Regions from separate parts of the Pseudocitrobacter sp. 2023LY-00077 genome, predicted to be linked through region 2. Evidence: predicted binding sites of a transcription regulator. Region 2 holds the regulator's gene; each other region holds the start of a gene.
What was found. The regulator CRP, encoded in region 2, controls carbon source genes, mostly activating them, when cyclic AMP is high. The targets are predictions, from matches to a motif close to ATGTGANNNNNNTCACAT.
Positions count from the first base shown of each region.

Region 1: ACWWFX_RS17265 (YjcB family protein) is a predicted target of CRP. The motif match lies at 1,841-1,858, and genes of this name have one in related genera.
Region 3: bhsA (multiple stress resistance protein BhsA) is a predicted target of CRP. The motif match lies at 1,759-1,776, and genes of this name have one in related genera.

Region 1 covers NZ_JBSPEI010000013.1:96,333-99,611, forward strand. The annotation lists gene ACWWFX_RS17250 (glutathione S-transferase family protein) at 1-575, opposite strand, end outside; gene soxR (redox-sensitive transcriptional activator SoxR) at 839-1,297, opposite strand; gene soxS (superoxide response transcriptional regulator SoxS) at 1,385-1,714, shown strand; gene ACWWFX_RS17265 (YjcB family protein) at 1,986-2,267, shown strand; gene ssb1 (single-stranded DNA-binding protein SSB1) at 2,323-2,850, opposite strand; gene uvrA (excinuclease ABC subunit UvrA) at 3,098-3,279, shown strand, end outside.
Region 2 covers NZ_JBSPEI010000003.1:21,791-25,069, forward strand. The annotation lists gene ACWWFX_RS04550 (phosphoribulokinase) at 13-882, shown strand; gene ACWWFX_RS04555 (OsmC family protein) at 1,014-1,418, opposite strand; gene crp (cAMP-activated global transcriptional regulator CRP) at 1,721-2,353, shown strand; gene ACWWFX_RS04565 (YccS/YhfK family putative transporter) at 2,402-3,279, shown strand, end outside.
Region 3 covers NZ_JBSPEI010000008.1:61,291-64,569, forward strand. The annotation lists gene ACWWFX_RS12055 (hypothetical protein) at 123-404, shown strand; gene ACWWFX_RS12060 (hypothetical protein) at 408-905, shown strand; gene ACWWFX_RS12065 (TetR/AcrR family transcriptional regulator) at 965-1,600, opposite strand; gene bhsA (multiple stress resistance protein BhsA) at 1,850-2,107, shown strand; gene ldtC (L,D-transpeptidase LdtC) at 2,208-3,173, opposite strand.

The sequences.
Region 1 (3,279 bases), on a different contig from region 2:
GGCAGAGACGGTATCCCACCGCGAGAAAGCAGCGCAAACAGTGGAAAACTCATCTGGATGTCCGCCATGCTCGGGTTTTCCCCCGCAAACCACGGCGTTTTCGCAAGATGCGACTCGATAAACCCGGCATGCGTGGCAATCTGATTATTCAGCCAGGCTTTCTGAACGCCCGTTCCCAGCACTTTCCCCACCGTGCGCAACCCCAACGGCACCGGGGATTTGCCCAGCATCTGCAAAACCAGCTTGATCATCATGAGCGACATCAACGAGCCTTCGGCATAGTGCAGCCAGAAGCGATACTGCAATTTTCCTTCGATATCCTGCGGTTTAAAGCGGCTTTCGGGATCGCCGATTTCCTGGAGATATTCGAGGATCGCGCCAGATTCAGCGATAACGTGGCCGTCATTCTCGACAATCGGCGATTTACCCAGCGGATGGATTTTTTTCAGAGAGTCAGGAGCCAGCATATCAGCCCCGCGCTGATAGCGGACAATCTGGTAAGGCAGGTTCAACTCTTCCAGCGCCCAGAGCACGCGCTGCGAGCGGGATTGGTTCAGATGGTGGACGGTTAACATGGTTTTCTCCGCAGGTTTGTTCAAATTAACTATAGGAACAGACGGCAATCCCCGTAAAAATTGCGGCGAAAAAAACGTCAATCTGACTGGCGAACAGGGGGAGGAGAGGTAGACTTAAAGTGTCAGCACAAACCGGAACCTCCAACCCGTAGCTCGACCGAGGGATGCTGATGTCGGGGGAAACCCTCCCATGAACCAGTGGGATAGAGCGAAAGACAAAGACCGGAACATACGAAAGCGCCCAGTTGTGGCGCTTTCGTTTTTTATTCGTCTTCCAGCAGGCGCGCGCCCGTTCCTTCTTCCCCCAGTTTGTCGCCAGGGTTACGCAGCGGGCAGTCACGCAGCGACATACAGCCGCAACCGATGCAGCCATCAAGCTGATCGCGTAGCGCTTCCATCGAGTGAATGCGTTTATCCAGCTCCTGACGCCACTGAGTGGTCAGCCGTTTCCAGTCTTTTTGCCCCAGCGTATGCCCTTCGGGCACCACGCCCAGCGACTCGCCGATCGTGGCGAGCGGGATGCCCAGCCGCTGCGCGATTTTAATGATTGCCACATAGCGCAGTACGTCACGTTTGTATCGCCGCTGATTGCCCGCGTTGCGCTGGCTGCGGATGAGCCCTTTGCTCTCATAGAAGTGCAAAGCGGAGACGGCAACCCCGGTACGTCTGGCGACTTCACCCGGCGTGAGCAGCGTTTTAATGCGCGTTGGTTTTTTTTCCATTTTCTGCTTTACCTCAAGTTAACTTGAGGAATTATACTCGCCAGCAAGACAAAAGTTGAAGCAAAAATAGACAACGGGGAGAGCCTTATGTCCCATCGGGAAATTATTCAAACGCTTATCGAATGGATAGATGAACATATCGATCAACCACTTAACATTGATATCGTGGCGAAAAAATCCGGGTATTCGAAATGGTATCTGCAACGGATGTTCCGCACCGAGATGCATCAAACGCTGGGCGACTACATTCGCCAGCGTCGTCTGTTATTGGCTGCGCAGGAGTTGCGTAATACCCAGCGCCCGATTTTCGATATTGCGATGGATCTGGGTTATGTTTCCCAGCAGACCTTCTCACGTGTTTTCCGCCGTGAATTCGACCGCACGCCGAGCGACTATCGCCACCGTCTGTCAGCATGAGTATCACGCCGGATAGCGCTGCGCTTATCCGGCCTACAGGTAAAACAGAGCCCTTTCCTTATGTAACTATTGTCAGCGATAAATGGCGCAATTTGCTGCGTTTACCTCTGGTGAATAAAACAGCGATTGTGATATAGTTCACACTATAGAGTGAAACAAAAACAGCGTTTCATATCATTTGTGAATGCCTGTCGATAGCCAGAGTGGACTACACCTCCGTGAGAACGCCGCGCTGTCAGGGCATACCGTTTATCTCTGAGGATAAGGTCTCATGGTTTCTATCTCTACAGGTGTCGTACTGTTACGCTGGCCGCTTTTCAGCGCCATTCTGATGTTCCTTGCCAGTACTCTGAAAATCCGCTTACGCAAAGCTGATTACGCGGGCCTCGCGGTGATTTGTAGCGCGCTGGGCGTGGCGTCGGCCTGCTGGTTCGCAACGGGGTTGCTGGGAATTACGATGGTGGATATTGCGACTATCTGCAATAACATCAAAGAGGTGATGGTGGAAGTGATGAGCCAGACACCGCCAGAATGGCCGATGGTGTTGACCTGATAAAAATTTTATCCATAAAAAAACCTGCTTTCGCAGGTTTTTTTATGTCTGAAAATCAGAACGGGATATCGTCGTCGAAATCCATCGGCGGTTCGTTAGACGGTGCCGGAGCGGCCTGCTGCTGCGGGCGAGACTGCGCGCCGCCGCTGAACTGGTTGCCGCCCTGCGGCTGCTGAGGCTGGCCCCAACCGCCCTGCTGCTGACCCTGACCACCTGCCGGTGCGCCACCGCCCTGACGGCCACCCAGCATCTGCATAGTGCCGCCAACGTTGACGACCACTTCAGTGGTGTATTTTTCAACGCCGGACTGATCGGTCCATTTACGGGTACGCAGCTGGCCTTCAATATAAACCTGAGAGCCTTTACGCAGGTATTCACCCGCAACTTCCGCGAGTTTGCCGAACAGCACAACACGGTGCCATTCAGTCTGCTCTTTCATTTCACCGGTCGCTTTATCACGCCAGGATTCGGAAGTAGCCAGCGTAATGTTGGCAACTGCGCCACCATTCGGCATGTAGCGTACTTCCGGGTCCTGGCCCAGATTACCGACGAGAATCACCTTGTTTACGCCTCTGCTGGCCATGATTGTCTCTCCTGAATGTGTTTCTTAATAGTGTAAACGCGCGATTGTAGCATTTCAAAGAGGCGTTTTGATAGCATGCGACGGTGATTCCACTAAACTCGTTTACGTTGAATATCTTACACTCAACTCTGGAATGCACATTCCACTACTGTATATTCATTCAGGGTGAGTTGTGTCATAATTAGCCGTTTCCGCCGTTTGTCCTTCAAGCAAATCTGGCAAGCCGAGTCTCTACCGGGAAAGGTAAATGGATAAGATCGAAGTTCGGGGCGCCCGCACCCATAATCTCAAAAATATCAACCTCATCATCCCGCGCGACAAACTGATTGTCGTTACCGGGCTGTCGGGGTCTGGCAAATCTTCACTGGCTTTCGACACCCTTTACGCCGAGGGGCAGCGTCGCTACGTCGAATCGCTTTCTGCGTATGC
Region 2 (3,279 bases):
GAGTTGTTCGCTATGTCTGCCAAACATCCGGTTATCGCCGTCACGGGTTCCAGCGGGGCGGGAACCACCACCACCAGCCTAGCGTTCCGCAAGATTTTCGCCCAGCTCAAACTCCATGCCGCAGAGGTGGAAGGCGACAGCTTTCATCGCTACACGCGTCCGGAAATGGACTTAGCTATTCGTAAGGCGCGCGATATGGGGCGTCATATCAGCTACTTCGGGCCGGATGCCAACGACTTCAGCCTGCTGGAACAAACGTTCCGCGAGTACGGGCACAGCGGCACCGGACAGTCGCGAAAATATCTGCATACCTATGATGAAGCCGTGCCGTGGAATCAGGTGCCGGGAACCTTTACCCCGTGGCAACCGCTGCCTGAGCCGACCGACGTGCTGTTCTATGAAGGGCTGCACGGCGGCGTGGTCACGCCGCATCATGATGTGGCAAAGCATGTCGATTTACTGGTGGGTGTGGTGCCAATCGTAAACCTGGAGTGGATCCAGAAGATGATCCGCGACACCAGCGAGCGGGGTCACTCCCGCGAGGCGGTGATGGATTCCGTGGTCCGTTCGATGGAAGATTACATCAACTACATCACCCCGCAGTTCTCGCGCACGCATCTCAACTTCCAGCGTGTGCCAACGGTCGATACCTCCGATCCCTTCGCCGCCAAAGGCATTCCGTCGCTGGATGAGAGCTTTGTGGTGATCCACTTCCGCAATCTCGATAATATCGATTTCCCGTGGCTGCTGGCGATGTTGCAGGGCTCGTTTATCTCGCATATGAATACGCTGGTAGTGCCCGGCGGCAAGATGGGGCTGGCGATGGAATTGATCATGACGCCGCTGGTGCAGCGGTTGATGGAAGGGAAGAAGATTGGGTGAAGGGTGCAGGCTGGGCCCCTCACCCCGGCCCTCTCCCGCAGGGAGAGGGAGAAAATCAGCGCAGAACCTGAACACCGCACGGTCAGTCCCCTCTCCCTGCGGGAGAGGGTTAGGGTGAGGGGTGTCTCAACTTACCCCTCCACCACCTCATAAGAATGGGTAATGTTCACCGCTTTGCCCAGCATCAGCGCCACTGAACAATATTTCTCAGCGGACAAATCCACCGCACGGGACACCGCCGCATCTTTCAGCTCTTTGCCGGTCACAATGAAGTGCAGATTAATGTGCGTGAACAGACGTGGCGCTTCTTCGCGGCGTTCAGACGTCAGTTTAACTTCACAATCGGTCACGTCGTAACGGCCCTTTTGCAGAATAGACACCACGTCGATAGCGCTACAGCCGCCCGCTGCCATCAGCACGATTTCCATCGGGCTTGGCGCTTTATCACCTGAGTTGCCATCCATCAAAATCTGGTGCCCGGAAGCCGACTCACCCAGGAAGGTTAACCCTTCAACCCATTTCACACGCGCTTGCATAATTGTCACTCCAGAGTTGCAAATTTATTGTCAGATTACGCGCACATAACAAATCTCGCAACGGAAGTAGACCTGGGTCATGCTGAAGCGAGACACCAGGAGACACACGGCAAAAGCTATGCTAAAACAGTCGGGATGCTACAGAGATACATAAACGTACTGCATGTATGCAGAGGACATCACATACTGGTCGCGACAATCTTTGACGACCAACTTCCCAGGTAGAGGGAAGGATATTATTTCAACCAGTGGCTGCCTGATTTATGCCGCTGGCGATAGCTTATAACAGAGGATAACCGCGCATGGTGCTTGGCAAACCGCAAACAGACCCGACTCTCGAATGGTTCTTGTCTCATTGCCACATTCATAAGTACCCATCGAAGAGCACGCTGATTCACCAGGGTGAAAAAGCGGAAACGCTGTACTACATCGTTAAAGGCTCCGTGGCAGTACTCATCAAGGATGAGGAAGGCAAAGAGATGATCCTTTCCTACCTCAACCAGGGCGATTTCATCGGTGAACTGGGCCTGTTTGAAGAAGGCCAGGAACGTAGCGCCTGGGTTCGGGCGAAAACCGCCTGTGAAGTGGCTGAAATCTCCTATAAGAAATTCCGTCAGCTCATCCAGGTTAACCCGGATATCCTGATGCGTCTCTCGTCTCAGATGGCGCGCCGTCTGCAGGTCACCTCTGAGAAAGTGGGCAACCTGGCGTTCCTCGACGTTACCGGTCGTATCGCGCAGACGCTGCTGAATCTGGCAAAACAGCCGGATGCTATGACCCACCCGGACGGTATGCAGATCAAAATCACCCGTCAGGAAATCGGTCAGATCGTCGGCTGCTCTCGTGAAACCGTGGGTCGTATCCTGAAGATGCTGGAAGATCAGAACCTGATCTCCGCACACGGTAAAACGATCGTCGTTTACGGCACGCGTTAATCCCGTCTGACGGCGTATTGTTCGCGCAATACGCCGTTTTTGTCTCGTATGTGGCGCAGGCTGATTTACCATCCGGAAGTCAACTATGCACTGCGGCAAACGCTGGTGTTATGTTTGCCGGTCGCCGTCGGCCTGATTCTTGGCCAGCTTCAACACGGCTTACTGTTCTCTTTAGTGCCTGCCTGCTGCAACATCGCCGGGTTGGATACTCCCCATAAACGTTTCTTCAAACGCCTGATTATCGGTGGGTCGCTGTTCGCCGGTTGCAGCCTGATTGTGCAACTGCTGTTGGCCGATGATATCCCGCTGCCGTTTATTCTCACCGGTCTGGCGATGGTGCTGGGCGTTACCGCCGAAATCAGCGCCCTGCACGGGCGATTACTTCCGGCCTCGCTAATTGCCGCGATTTTTACCCTGAGCCTGGCGGGCAATATGCCTATCTGGGAACCGTTACTGATCTACGCGCTCGGCACGCTGTGGTACGGGTTGTTCAACTGGTTTTGGTTCTGGCTGTGGCGTGAACAACCGCTACGCGAGTCGTTAAGCCTGCTTTACCGCCAACTGGCGGAGTACTGCGAAGCCAAATATAGCCTGCTGACGCAACATACCGACCCCAATACCGCCCTGCCGCCGTTGCTTAATCGTCAGCAGAAAGTGGTCGATCTGATTTCCCAGTGCTATCAGCAGATGCACATGCTGGCGGCCAATCAGCACAATGATTACAAGCGCCTGCTGCGCGCCTTCCAGATGGGGCTGGATTTGCAGGAGCACATTTCGGTGAGTCTGCACCAGCCGGAAGAGGTGCAAAAACTGGTCGAGCGCAGCCACGCCGAAGCGGTGATTCGCTGGAACGCGCAAACCGTCGCCGCGCGCCTGCGGGTCATGGCCGATGATATTCTCTATCACCGCTTCCCGACGCGCTTCAA
Region 3 (3,279 bases), on a different contig from region 2:
AAATAAACAGCCCTCAGAAGAGAATGCGTTAATGAATTCATCATGCTGAATGTGATACCATGGCAAGATCATCAGAAGTATGTTTTTTTGCACAATTAAAACAGAATTGATAGGGGGGGGTAATGAGTGGTCTTGAGCAATATTATTCTGGTGATAATGACTGGGCAGCATTGTCAAAATTATATGAAAAGTATCAGGGCTTAGAGGATGTGGTAAAATTATCAAATGAGTTCAATGGCGATTTGGCATTATCCAGTGTTATTTATGGCAAGGTTGGGAAATATTATTATCTTAAATGGATAGGGAGGAAGATACCAGCACTTAATGATTTATCACCATTGGACTGTAATGATGACTTAATTTTAAACATCAGACTTAAAGAAATGCTGATGAGGATGCCATAACAAATGAATACATTATTTTTCATCTTAACACTCTCTGCGTTCTCCCCTAATGCGGCGTTATGTCCCTCGCAAATCTTTGATAAAGCCGACATCGCGATGGACACGCTAACATCCTGGCGAGCCGTAGACGATTTCTATACACGTTATCGCAATTGTGATGATGGTTACATCCTCGAAGGAACGTCAGACCGAATTGCGAGACTGCTGGTTGATGAATGGTACAGACTTGAGGAGTTATCGCCTCTAATTAAAGCCAGACCACCTTTAGCGGATTATATCCTTAGTCATATTAGCACTTATACGGATAAGGAAGACCTTGAAAAACTGCAATTTCTCTCTTCCAGTCAGTGTAAAATAGCTAATCAAAAATTTTGTGAACGACTTAATTTTGCGACTGTTTTGGCGTTAAAGGAGCAATTTAATGAAGAAAAAGAACCACCAGATAAAGACAAACGGATTGGACCTGATAATTATCAGCCAATGTCACTTGATGCTGTGTAACGGGGAGTTCTTCACATACCATCGCTCCCCGTCTCAACCGTTATCCTATCGCCAGAAAATCACTCACCCAACATATGCGGCCACAGCCCCAGCGTCGTACGGGTAATCTGCATCAACGTGTCAAAACTTGCGCCTTCGCGCGCGCTAATCGACATACCCTGCAATACACAGCTTAAGAACAGCGCCAGCTCATTTACATCTTTCCCGGCCGGAATTTCACCTTTCTCCTGACGATGCTGTAAAAACTCGCGCAGCGTTTGTTCCTGAACGGCGTGGCGGGATTTAATGGTTTTGGCTATCTCTTTTGACGACGCCGCCAGTGCGGCGGACGTGTTAATCATAAAGCAGCCCGCCGGAGTGTCTTTACTGGTGTAGCAGGTCGCGACAGCGGTGAAGTAATCTTTCAGCGCCTCATCCACACGCTTGTCATCACAACAGAGCTTCGCTTCATGTTTTGCGGCGAAGTGAGCGATGTAGTGATCGAGAACGGCGCGGAAGAGCCCCTCTTTATTCACGAATTCTGCATACAGGGTAGGTGCTTTTGCGCCCGTGGCCTCTACGAGATCGGAGAGTGACGTGGCTTCGTAGCCATGCTGCCAGAAAAGCGTCATTGCTTTATCCAGCGCTGCTTCCCGGTCAAATACTTTTGGTCGACCACGGCCCTTTTTAGCGCAACTTTGCGTCTCAGTTGTCATAGTGCCGTTGTACCTCTTTCGGTTTTAGTGAACGCTCATTATAAAAATAATCGCTTCAGGCTGCCAGCGGTGAATTCCCAAAAATAAATAATTCATATGGGTATGAAAAATATGCTGATTTTAATTATTTAAATGATCGTTATAAAAATCATGTTGACGAGTGATCCAGATCTCATTATTATTACCTTATCGATCGTTAAGTTAATAAAGTTTGCTCTACATCATAGTTCATCTGCATAGGTCATAATCATGAAAAACGTAAAAACTCTGGCTCTCGCCGCTGTTCTGAGTTCTCTGTCATTCGCAAGTTTCGCTGCGGTTGAAGTTCAATCTACCCCGGCGGATCAGCACAAAGTCGGTACCATCGCGGCATCAGCAGGCCCGAACCTGGCTTCCCTGGAAGATCAGCTGTCTCAGAAAGCAGACGAAATGGGCGCTAAATCGTTCCGTATCACTTCCGTAAGTGGTCCGAACAACCTGCACGGTACGGCTGTTATTTATAAATAAGCATTAACTCCCTCATTAATGCCGTTTTAAATAAGCCACTGCCATAAAAAAGCCCTGAGTGATCGCATCACTCAGGGCTTTTGCCTGTCTGGAATCAGCGTTACATCGACTGCTCTTGCGCAACGTGATGGCGGGTGACGTCAACCGGCATGCCGGAGCGCAGCTCCATCGCATAGTTCATCACATCAGTATTCGTCTGTGCCTTCTCTTTAAACGCACTCATCGTCTCATTCAGCACAATAGGCTGCGTTTTCGGGTCATCATCGATATGTTTCGACAGGGGCTGGTGAACTTCAACCAGATGCACGCCGCCCGGTTCAACCGAGGCTTTAATCGGCGTGTTGATGATATTCACTTTGGTGCCCGGCGTCACTTTCTCAAACAAGCTGCGGATATCACCGTCACGCAGGCGAATACAGCCGGAGCTAACGCGCATGCCGATACCGAAGTCGGCGTTCGTTCCGTGCAGCAGATAAACGCCGCCCTGAGCTGCTAAGCGAATGGCGTGATGGCCCATCGGGTTATCCGGACCGGCGGGCATCACCGCAGGCAAAATAATGCCCTGTGCTTTATAGCGCGCGCGAATGTTTGCCGTGGGTGTCCAGGTCGGGTTGGCACGTTTGTCCGATACGGTGGTCACCATGGTTGGCGTTACCGTATCCCCGCCTAACTGGCCAATGCCGATAGGGTAGACGGTTACCTTGTTGCTTCCTGGTGGGTAGTAATAGAGGCGCAATTCCGCCAGATTGATGACGATACCTTCACGCGGCACGTCCGGTAAAAGCGTTTGCAGTGGAATGGTCAGCACGCTGCCTGCACGCGGAACGTACGGGTCTACGCCAGGGTTTGCCTGCAATAACGCCAGGAAACCGACGTTATACTTTTTAGCGATTGCCTCCAGCGAGCCGCCGTCATTTTCAACCACGTGATAGCGGTTTTCCCCGACGAGACGGCTACCGTTGGTTGGCAGCGGCCAGGTATTGGCGGAAATGGGCAGGCTCCACGCAACGGTTGCGGCAAGCGCGATGCCCATTGCCCAGCGCGTAAAACGTCTTTGTTTACTCATCATGTTCATCCAGTTAACAAGTCGCTAAAACATAAACGGATATTATGATTGCTGGAAGTGTCGGGAAGTGAAGGGCGATTGCAAGTATGTGTAAATATTTCGTATG